DNA from 2 places in the Streptomyces sp. NPDC005775 genome. Region 1 is predicted to be linked to the other one. Evidence: riboswitches for the same ligand, from Rfam matches in the RefSeq annotation. Region 1 holds a riboswitch; the other holds the start of a gene.
The links. Region 1 has a riboswitch for cobalamin ahead of ACFYPA_RS36270 (cobalamin biosynthesis protein). Riboswitches for the same ligand answer to the same signal wherever they lie in the genome.

Region 1 (4,170 bases):
CGCAGACCGTCCTCCTCGTCGATGCCGAGGCCGTGGGCGAACGGCAGCACCCCGTACGTCGGACGTCCCGTCAGGTCCCGCAGCATGTCCAGGCCGGGCTCCAGCAGCGACACGTCGCCGCGGAACTTGTTGACCAGATAGCCGGCGATCAGCGCCTGGTCCTCGGCCGAGAGCAGCGCCGTCGTACCGAAGAACGAGGCGAAGACCCCGCCGCGGTCGATGTCGCCGACGACCACCACCGGGAAGCGCGCCGCCCGTGCGATGCCCATGTTCACGATGTCCGTGCGCCGCAGATTGATCTCGGCCGGGCTGCCCGCCCCCTCGCAGATCACGGCGTCATACGTGCCCCGAAGCTGCTCCAGGCAGTCCACGACGGTGGACAGGAGCGACTCCTGCCGGCCGCCGTGGTAGCCGCGTGCGCTCATCTCGCCGACCGGACGCCCCATCAGGACGACCTGGCTGGAGCGGTCGCTGCCGGGCTTGAGCAGCACCGGATTCATCAGGGCGGTCGGCTCCACCCGGGCTGCCTGGGCCTGCATGGCCTGGGCGCGGCCGATCTCGGCGCCCTCACGGGTGACGAAGGAGTTGAGTGACATGTTCTGCGCCTTGAACGGCGCGACCTTCACGCCCCGGCGCACCAGCCAGCGGCAGATGCCCGCCGTGACGACGCTCTTGCCCGCGTCCGAGGTGGTCCCGGCGACCAGCAGTCCGCCGCTCATGTCGGTCTCCGTCCTGAGATTCGAGGTGCCGCGGTACGAAGTGCTGTGACGGGGGCGCTCGGAGAGCGTGCTCCCGCGATCCGTCGTGCCGCCGACCCCGCGCCCAGCCGGGCCGCGACGCTCACGCCGAGGGCCAGCGCACTGACCCGGCGCGACAGCCGTACGGCCCGTTCGATGTCCTCGGGCTCCACCGCGCGGCCCGTCTCCCCGTTGAGTACGGGGCGGTGCTCGACCCGGCCGCCGTAGGCGAGCGTCCCGCCGAGCCGCACGCCGAGCGCCCCCGCGAAGGAGGCCTCCACCGGGCCCGCGTTGGGGCTCGGGTGCTGGGCCGCGTCCGCCCGCCAGGCCCGGACGGCGCCCCGTGGCCGCCCCCCGGCGGCCACGGCGAGCAGGGCCGTCAGCCGGGCGCCCGGCCAGCCCGCGAGGTCGTCGAGGCGGGCCGAGGCCCAGCCGTAACGCCGGTAGCGGGGCGACTTGTGACCGACCATCGCGTCGAGCGTGTTGGCGGCCCGGAACCCGACGAGTCCGGGCACCCCGCCCAGCGCACCCCACACCAGGGCGCCGACCACGGCGTCCGAGGTGTTCTCGGCGACGGACTCCACGACGGCGCGCGCGATCTGCGGGCCGTCCAGGAACTGCGGGTCGCGGCCGCACAGACGCGGCAGCCGCTCCCGGGCCAGTTCGAGGTCCCCGGCGGTCAGGGCGGCGCCGATCGACCGGGCCTCTCGGCCCAGCGACGTCCCGCCGACGACGGACCAGGTGGCGGCCGCGGTCAGGGCGACGGACGCGGCAGGGTGGCGGCGCAGTGCACGGGCGGCCAGCGCGGCACCCCCGGCGGCGCCTCCGGCGCAGACCAGGGTGTGGAGTGCGCCCCACCCGCGGTGGTCGCGCCACAGACGGCGTTCGACGTCTGCCGCGGCCCGCCCGAAGGCGGCGACCGGGTGCCCCCTGCGGGGGTCACCGAGCAGCAGATCGCCGATCAGACCGGCCGTGGCGCCGTACGCGAAGATGCGATCGGCACGCACGGTTCAGCCGGCCGTTGCGCCTCGAAGGACCTGGGGACCTGTGGTGAGTTGCACAGGGACGGACGCACGGCAGCCGGGCATGGCGATATGTCCTCACTCAGGGTCCGCGCCCTGGTTCGACGTGACGGCGACGAGAGTCTCCTGGCTTCCGGATCCGCAGTTCCCCCGGCCTTCCAGTCCGCTTGCGTGGACCGTGACTTCCGTGGTGGGGGACTGCTCCCCGGTGACAGTGGCGGGACCGCGCCGGATTCGCACCGGCTTCCTCTGCTGTCGCCGTAATGGCTCCGGCAGTCCACCACGCCCCGCGAACACCCGTCAACTCGCCGTTGACCTGCGGCGGCGCAGTGTGCTGAGACGCACATCGGGCCGGACGCGCACGAGGTGCGTCCGGCCCGATGCGGGTGGGAGTGGTGGGGCTCAGAGGCTGTCGGGTGACCTCTCAGGCGACGATCAGATAGATGCCGTAGGCCACGGCCGCGGCGCACAGCCCGAAGCAGACGTACGCGCCGGCCCGGGCCGCCATGAGCGAACCGCCCGCCGCACCGCCCGCGGACTCGCCCTGCGCGGCCGGTTCCGGCTGTTTGGAGAGGCCGACGATGCCGAGGGTGAAGAGGCCCACGAGCGCGATGGTGGCGACGAGGGAGACGCCGAAGACGGTGCCGAGGGCTGCCCAGTCGATGTGCATGATCTGTCCTTACCGAAGGCTCTTAGACCGTGGCGGGTCGGGCCGGGTCGGCGACCGGCCCGGCGGGGGCCGGGATGGTGGCCATGAGGTCGTGGGTCCGGGCCGCCGCGGTGGGCGGCGGGCTGACGGCCGCGATGGCGGTGGTGACGACGCCCGCGGGCTCGGCGTCCTCACCGGCAGGGGCGACGTCCCCGTGCCCGACGGGCTTGCGGCGGGACAGCACCCAGATCGCAGCGGAGCCCGCGATCAACAGCGCCGCGACGACCACGACACCCCAGGTGCCCTGCTTGGTGAGGAACTCCGCGCCCGCACCGACCAGCCCGGCGGCCGGCAGGGTCAGGCCCCAGGCGACGAACATCCGGGTGGCGGTGGACCAGCGGACCACGCCGCCCTTGCGGCCGAGTCCCGCGCCCATGACGGCACCGGAGCACGACTGGGTGGTGGAGAGGGAGAAGCCGAGGTGCGAGGAGGCCAGGATGACGGTGGCCGCACTGGTCTGGGCGGCGAAGCCCTGCGGGGGCTTCAGCTCGGTCAGGCCGCTGCCCATGGTGCGGATGATGCGCCAGCCGCCCAGGTAGGTGCCGAGTGCGATGGCGAGACCGGCGCACACGATGACCCAGACCGGCGGGTTGGAGCCGGGGGAGAGGACGCCGCCGGTGACCAGGGCGAGCGTGATGATGCCCATGGTCTTCTGCGCGTCGTTGGTGCCGTGCGCGAGCGACACGAGCCCGGCCGAGGCGATCTGGCCGGCGCGGTACCCCTTCGCGGTGGCCTTCTCCTGGGCGCCGCCCGTGACCTTCCCGCCGATGCGGTACGTCAGCTTGGTGGCCAGGAGCGCGGCGATCCCGGCGACGACCGGTGCGGCGACCGCGGGGAGCAGCACCTTGGTGACGACGGTGCCGCCGTCGACCGACGACCAGCCCGCGGACATCACCGCGGCGCCTATCAGGCCGCCGAACAGTGCGTGGGAGGAGCTGGACGGCAGGCCGACCAGCCAGGTCAGCAGATTCCAGAGGATGGCGCCGACGAGCGCCGCGAAGATGACCTCGGTTCTGAGCCCGTCTTCGTTGATGATCCCGCCGGAGATCGTCTTGGCGACCTCCACCGACAGGAACGCGCCTACGAGGTTGAGAACGGCGGACATGGCCACCGCTGTCTTGGGTTTGAGTGCGCCGGTCGAGATGGTGGTGGCCATCGCGTTGGCGGTGTCGTGGAAACCGTTCGTGAAATCGAACACTAGAGCTGTCACGATCACAATCGCGAGCAGCAGCGTGATGTGTTCCATTTACCCAGGCAATCGTTCGACGTCAGTGGCACGTGGACCGTAGGCAATCTGAGTGAACGGAAGATGAACTGGGCAGGGCGTTGCGGTGACCCCAACCGGAGTGCCGTCGCCCTTTTCGTCCGCCGGGTGACAGCGGGATTTCGGCACGGGCCGGTGTGGGCCCGGAATCCTGGGTTCGGGCGGGCCTTCGCGGGACGGGCGACGGTGGGTCGCTCATCCGTTGAAAGGATCTTCGTATGAGCAGTGAGTGGCGCGAATCGATCGGACAAGCCTGGGATGCGGTCGTCGCCACCGCCCGCAGGACGGCTGTCGAGGGTCTGGTCGTGGGGACGTCGGGCAACGTGTCGGCCCGGGTCGGCGGGACGGTGCTGGTCACCCCGAGCGGAGTGCCGTACGGCCGGCTCCGTCCCGAGGACCTCACCGGAGTCGATCTGGAGGGAAACCAGGTCCTCGGCA
Region 2 (4,170 bases), on a different contig from region 1:
GGTTATCCCTCACCGGGCGAGATGAGGGCGGCCCAGCGGTTCCTGGAGACCTGCGCCGACACGGGCGACCCGAGCCCCTACGGTCCGTACGCGATACGGCGGCGTGAGGACGGGCTGCTGATCGGCGGGGCAGGGTTCCACGGGGCGCCCGACGAGAACGGACACGTCACGATCGGGTACGGCCTCGTGGAGTCGGCACGAGGACAGGGATACGCCTCCGAGGCGCTTCGCGGGCTGCTGCGCTTCACCCGCGACCGGGGCATCGCCTGCGTCCACGGCGACACCGACCTCGACAACATCGCCTCCCAGCACGTCATGACCGCGGCAGGCATGCGCCTGGTGCAGGAGGACGCCTCGCTGAAGCACTATCGGATCGACTGGGACGGGCCCGCCGCCGAGGAGTGAGGCAGCGGACTGCTCCCGCACACGTATGGAGCCCGCCGGGGTCACCCCGGCGGGCTCCATACGTGCCGTGGACGCGGCTCGCACCGTCCTGCCGCCCACGTCACGCCGCTCCGCGCCGGCCTGTCAGGGCCGTGACGGCTCCCGGAGTCAGCCTGCGGCGGTGGTGGCGGGCCGGCTCATCGTGCCGTCCGTTGCCGCAGCCACATCCGGCCCCGGCACCAGCAGGCGTTCGGTGAGATAACCGAAGACCAGCCCGAAAGTGGTCCAGAGTGTGACCTGCACCGCGAGCGTGGCCAGTCTGAACTCCCAGAGCAGAGAAGCCGGGAAGTCCTTCCCGACCTCGTCGAACGAGGGCAGGAAGGCGTAGGCGAGGCCGGTCACCAGCACATAGCCGGTGGCGGCAGCGATGGTGGCGTTCCAGTTGCCCAGGCGCGGAGCGAGCCGTCTTCCGAGAATGACGGCGGCCACGGCCAGCAGGACGCTGAGCGCGACCATCAGGAAGAACAACGCGGTGCGCCGGCCGATGGTGTCCGCTTCGCCGACCGCCGGCGGATTGGCCGGGTACTTCAGGAACGGCACGATGTACACCGTCAGCAGGGCCGCTCCCGCGATCAGGGCAGCCGTCGCCCGGGGGCCGAACCGCCCCAACCGGCCGAGGGCGTAACAGAAGACGAGTGCGGCGATGCCGCCGACGGCGACGCCGAAGACGAGTACACCGGTGGCGAGGCCCCCGGTGGCCTGCATGCCCCGGCTGACGAGTTCCTCGCCGCCGCCGTGGTCGTGGCTGTGGCTGTGGCTGTGCGCCTCTTCGAGGGCGATGGCCGCGTCGACGCGCGACTCCCCGAGGAAGTAGGCCACCACGAGTGCGAGCGCACCCGCGACGAGACCGGCCAGCATGCCGCGGACCAGCAGAGCTCTGACAGATATGGAGTTCATGAGGGATTCCCCTGGATCAGCCGGATGGATCAGTGGCAGGGGAAACCGAGGAGGTGGCGTCCGTCGTGGACCCACTCGTGCACGCCTTCGCCGGAGATGAGCGCGGTGGCGCCCTGCTCCGCGCCGACGAAGTACAGCAGGATCAGCATGAGGACGCCGAAGAAGACCGCCCAAGGGGCGATGGCCTTCAGCGAGATGGGGGTGATGGCGGGTGAGACCGTGGCGGGGGCAGCAGTCTGTGCCATGGCAGAACCTCCTGAGGGAACACGCGTCCCGATCGTGGTGCCTGAGACGAAGGTGCTGGGTCTGACTTCCCGCACACGTACGGGTTCACAGTGGCGCGACCGTGCCGGATTCTCACCGGACTTCCGTCACACCCTCGTCATGTCGTCGCGACCATACCGCCTGGGCGGGAGAGCCGCCATGGTGCCCGTGGATCGGCCGGAAGGCCCCGGATGCCAAGGTGTGCATGGCAACGTGGCCATAGTTCAGGGAGTTGAGAGCGGGAATGACGGTACGGGTGATGTTGGTCTCACCGGGTATGAACGCCGCCCTGCGCGAGGCCCGGTTCGCGGGCGACGCACCCCTCGACGGCTCCGGGCTCGCCCAGGCACGGGCTGCCGCCGGCTCGGTGCCCGCCGCGGACCGGTGGTTGAGCGGTCCGTCCCGGCGCTGCACCGCGACCGCGAAGGCCCTCGGCCTGCGCCCCGACGCCGAACACGCCCTGCGGGACTGGGAGATGGGACGCTGGTCCGGCGCACGACTGGCCGAGGTGAGCGTGGACGAGCCGGACGGGGTGGCGGCCTGGCTGGCGGACCCGTCGGCCGCTCCGCACGGCGGCGAGTCACTGCGGGAGCTGTGCGCCCGCGTGGGCGCTTGGCTCGACTCCCTGCACGGAGCGACTTCCGGTCAGGTCCGGGAGGAAGTGGCCGAGTCCGGTGCGGGCGGGAAGGATGTGGGCCGGGTCCTGGGAGTGGTCGAGCCCGGCGTGGTCCGGGCCGCGGTCGTCCATGCGTTGGGCCTCCCGCCGCAGGCATTCTGGCGGCTGGACGTGGCCCCGCTGACGGTGACGGAGCTCAGCGGCAGGTCGGGGCGGTGGAACTTGCGTTGCGGCCGGCCACTCGGTGCGGAAGCGAGCATCTGACGATTTCGGCGCGGGAGGAGCGGGAGCATCGGGAGGAGCGGGCACCGTACGGGCCGGGGGGGCGCGCTCCTAGTGGGGACGACGTAAGCGGGAACAACCGGCGTCTTCACACCCTGCCCGCGCCCCCGCGTGCCGCGTTGAGCCTCGCGTCCAGGGTGATGGCGGCGTCGATCAGGGCGAGATGAGTGAACGCCTGTGGGAAGTTGCCCAGTTGTTGACCCGTCAGGGCGATCTCCTCCGAGTACAGGCCCAGATGGTTGGCGTAGGTGAGCATCTTCTCCAGGACCAGCCGGGCCTGGTCGACGCGTCCGGCCCGCGCCAGGGCGTCGACGTACATGAACGTGCACAGGGAGAACGTTCCCTCCGAACCGCGCAGGCCGTCGGGTGATGCCTCGGGGTTGTAGCGGTAGACGAGGCTGTCGCTGACCAGCTCGTGTTCCATCGCGTCCAGCGTGGTCGTCCACATCGGATCGTCCGGCGTGATGAAGCCGACCGTCGGCATGCGCAGCAGGGACGAGTCGAGCACGTCGTCGCCGTAGTGCTGGACGAAGGCCTGCTTCTCCGGGTTCCAGCCCCGGTTCAGCACCTGCTGGTAGATCGTGTCCCGCGCGTCCACCCAGCGGCCGCGGGCCGCGGGGCGGCCGTCGTCGTAGGCGATGCGGACGGCGCGGTCGAAGGCGACCCAGGACATGACGCGGCCATAGGTGAAGTCCTTCTTGCCGCCGCGGGTCTCCCACAGCCCCTCACCGGGCTGGTCCCAGTGATCGACCAGCCAGTCGAGAAGGGTGTGCAGCGCGCCCCAGCCCCTGGTGTCCAGGTGCATGCCGTGCTGGTGCGCGAAGTAGATGCTGTCGAGCGCCTCACCGTAGATGTCCAGTTGCAGCTGGCCCGCCGCACCGTTGCCGATGCGAACCGGGGCCGATCCGCCGTACCCCTCCCAGTGACCCAAGGTCTCCTCGACCAGGTCGGAGGAGCCGTCCACGCGGTACATGATGTTCAGTGGGCCGGTGCCGCCCTCGTGGCCGGCCTCCTCCTTCACGCGGTCGTGCAGCCAGCTGATGAACGCCCTTGCCTCTTCCCTGAATCCGAGACCCAGCAACGCGTACACGGAGAACGACGCGTCACGGATCCAGGTGAACCGGTAGTCCCAGTTGCGCTCTCCGCCCAGTTGTTCGGGCAGGCCCGCCGTGGGGGCGGCCACCAGGGCGCCGGTGGGCGCGTACGTCATGAGCTTCAGGGTCACGGCCGAGCGTTCCACCGCTTCCCGCCACCGGCCCGCGTAGGTGGACTGGCCCAGCCAAGTGCGCCAGAACTGGACGGTGTCGTCGAAGAGTTGCTGGAACTCCGCCACGGGGACCTCGTGCGGCGGCCCGTCGGGGGACGACTCGATGACCAGGCCGCGCTGCTGGCCGGCCCGCAAGGTCAGGGTGAAGCGCAGATCGTTGTCACCCGAGAGGATGTTCAGCAGCCGCTCGTCCCCGGGCTCGCGGACCGCGTGGACGGCGAGGTTCATGTCCGGTGAAGTGAACAGCGCCCCGCGCTCCGTGATGTGCAGCTCGTGCGGTTGGCGGCCGTAGTCGAAGCGCGGAGCGATCTCCCCTTCGAAAGTCACGCTGCCCCGGACGCAGCGCAGCATCCGCACCAGGCGGTGCCGGTCCGTCGCCGTCGTTCCGGTCACCGGCATG

Region 2: another riboswitch for cobalamin. It lies ahead of ACFYPA_RS01655 (CbtB-domain containing protein); the one in region 1 lies ahead of ACFYPA_RS36270 (cobalamin biosynthesis protein).

Annotation. Positions count from the first base shown of each region.
Region 1 covers NZ_JBIAIU010000026.1:38,317-42,486, reverse strand. The annotation lists gene ACFYPA_RS36275 (cobyric acid synthase) at 1-719, opposite strand, end outside; gene ACFYPA_RS36270 (cobalamin biosynthesis protein) at 716-1,744, opposite strand; cobalamin riboswitch at 1,879-2,010, opposite strand; gene ACFYPA_RS36265 (hypothetical protein) at 2,184-2,429, opposite strand; gene ACFYPA_RS36260 (inorganic phosphate transporter) at 2,452-3,714, opposite strand; gene ACFYPA_RS36255 (class II aldolase/adducin family protein) at 3,951-4,170, shown strand, end outside.
Region 2 covers NZ_JBIAIU010000001.1:372,102-376,271, forward strand. The annotation lists gene ACFYPA_RS01645 (GNAT family N-acetyltransferase) at 1-405, shown strand, start outside; gene ACFYPA_RS01650 (CbtA family protein) at 553-1,341, opposite strand; gene ACFYPA_RS01655 (CbtB-domain containing protein) at 1,371-1,586, opposite strand; adenosylcobalamin (AdoCbl) riboswitch at 1,632-1,725, opposite strand; gene ACFYPA_RS01660 (histidine phosphatase family protein) at 1,850-2,485, shown strand; gene ACFYPA_RS01665 (glycoside hydrolase family 15 protein) at 2,592-4,170, opposite strand, start outside.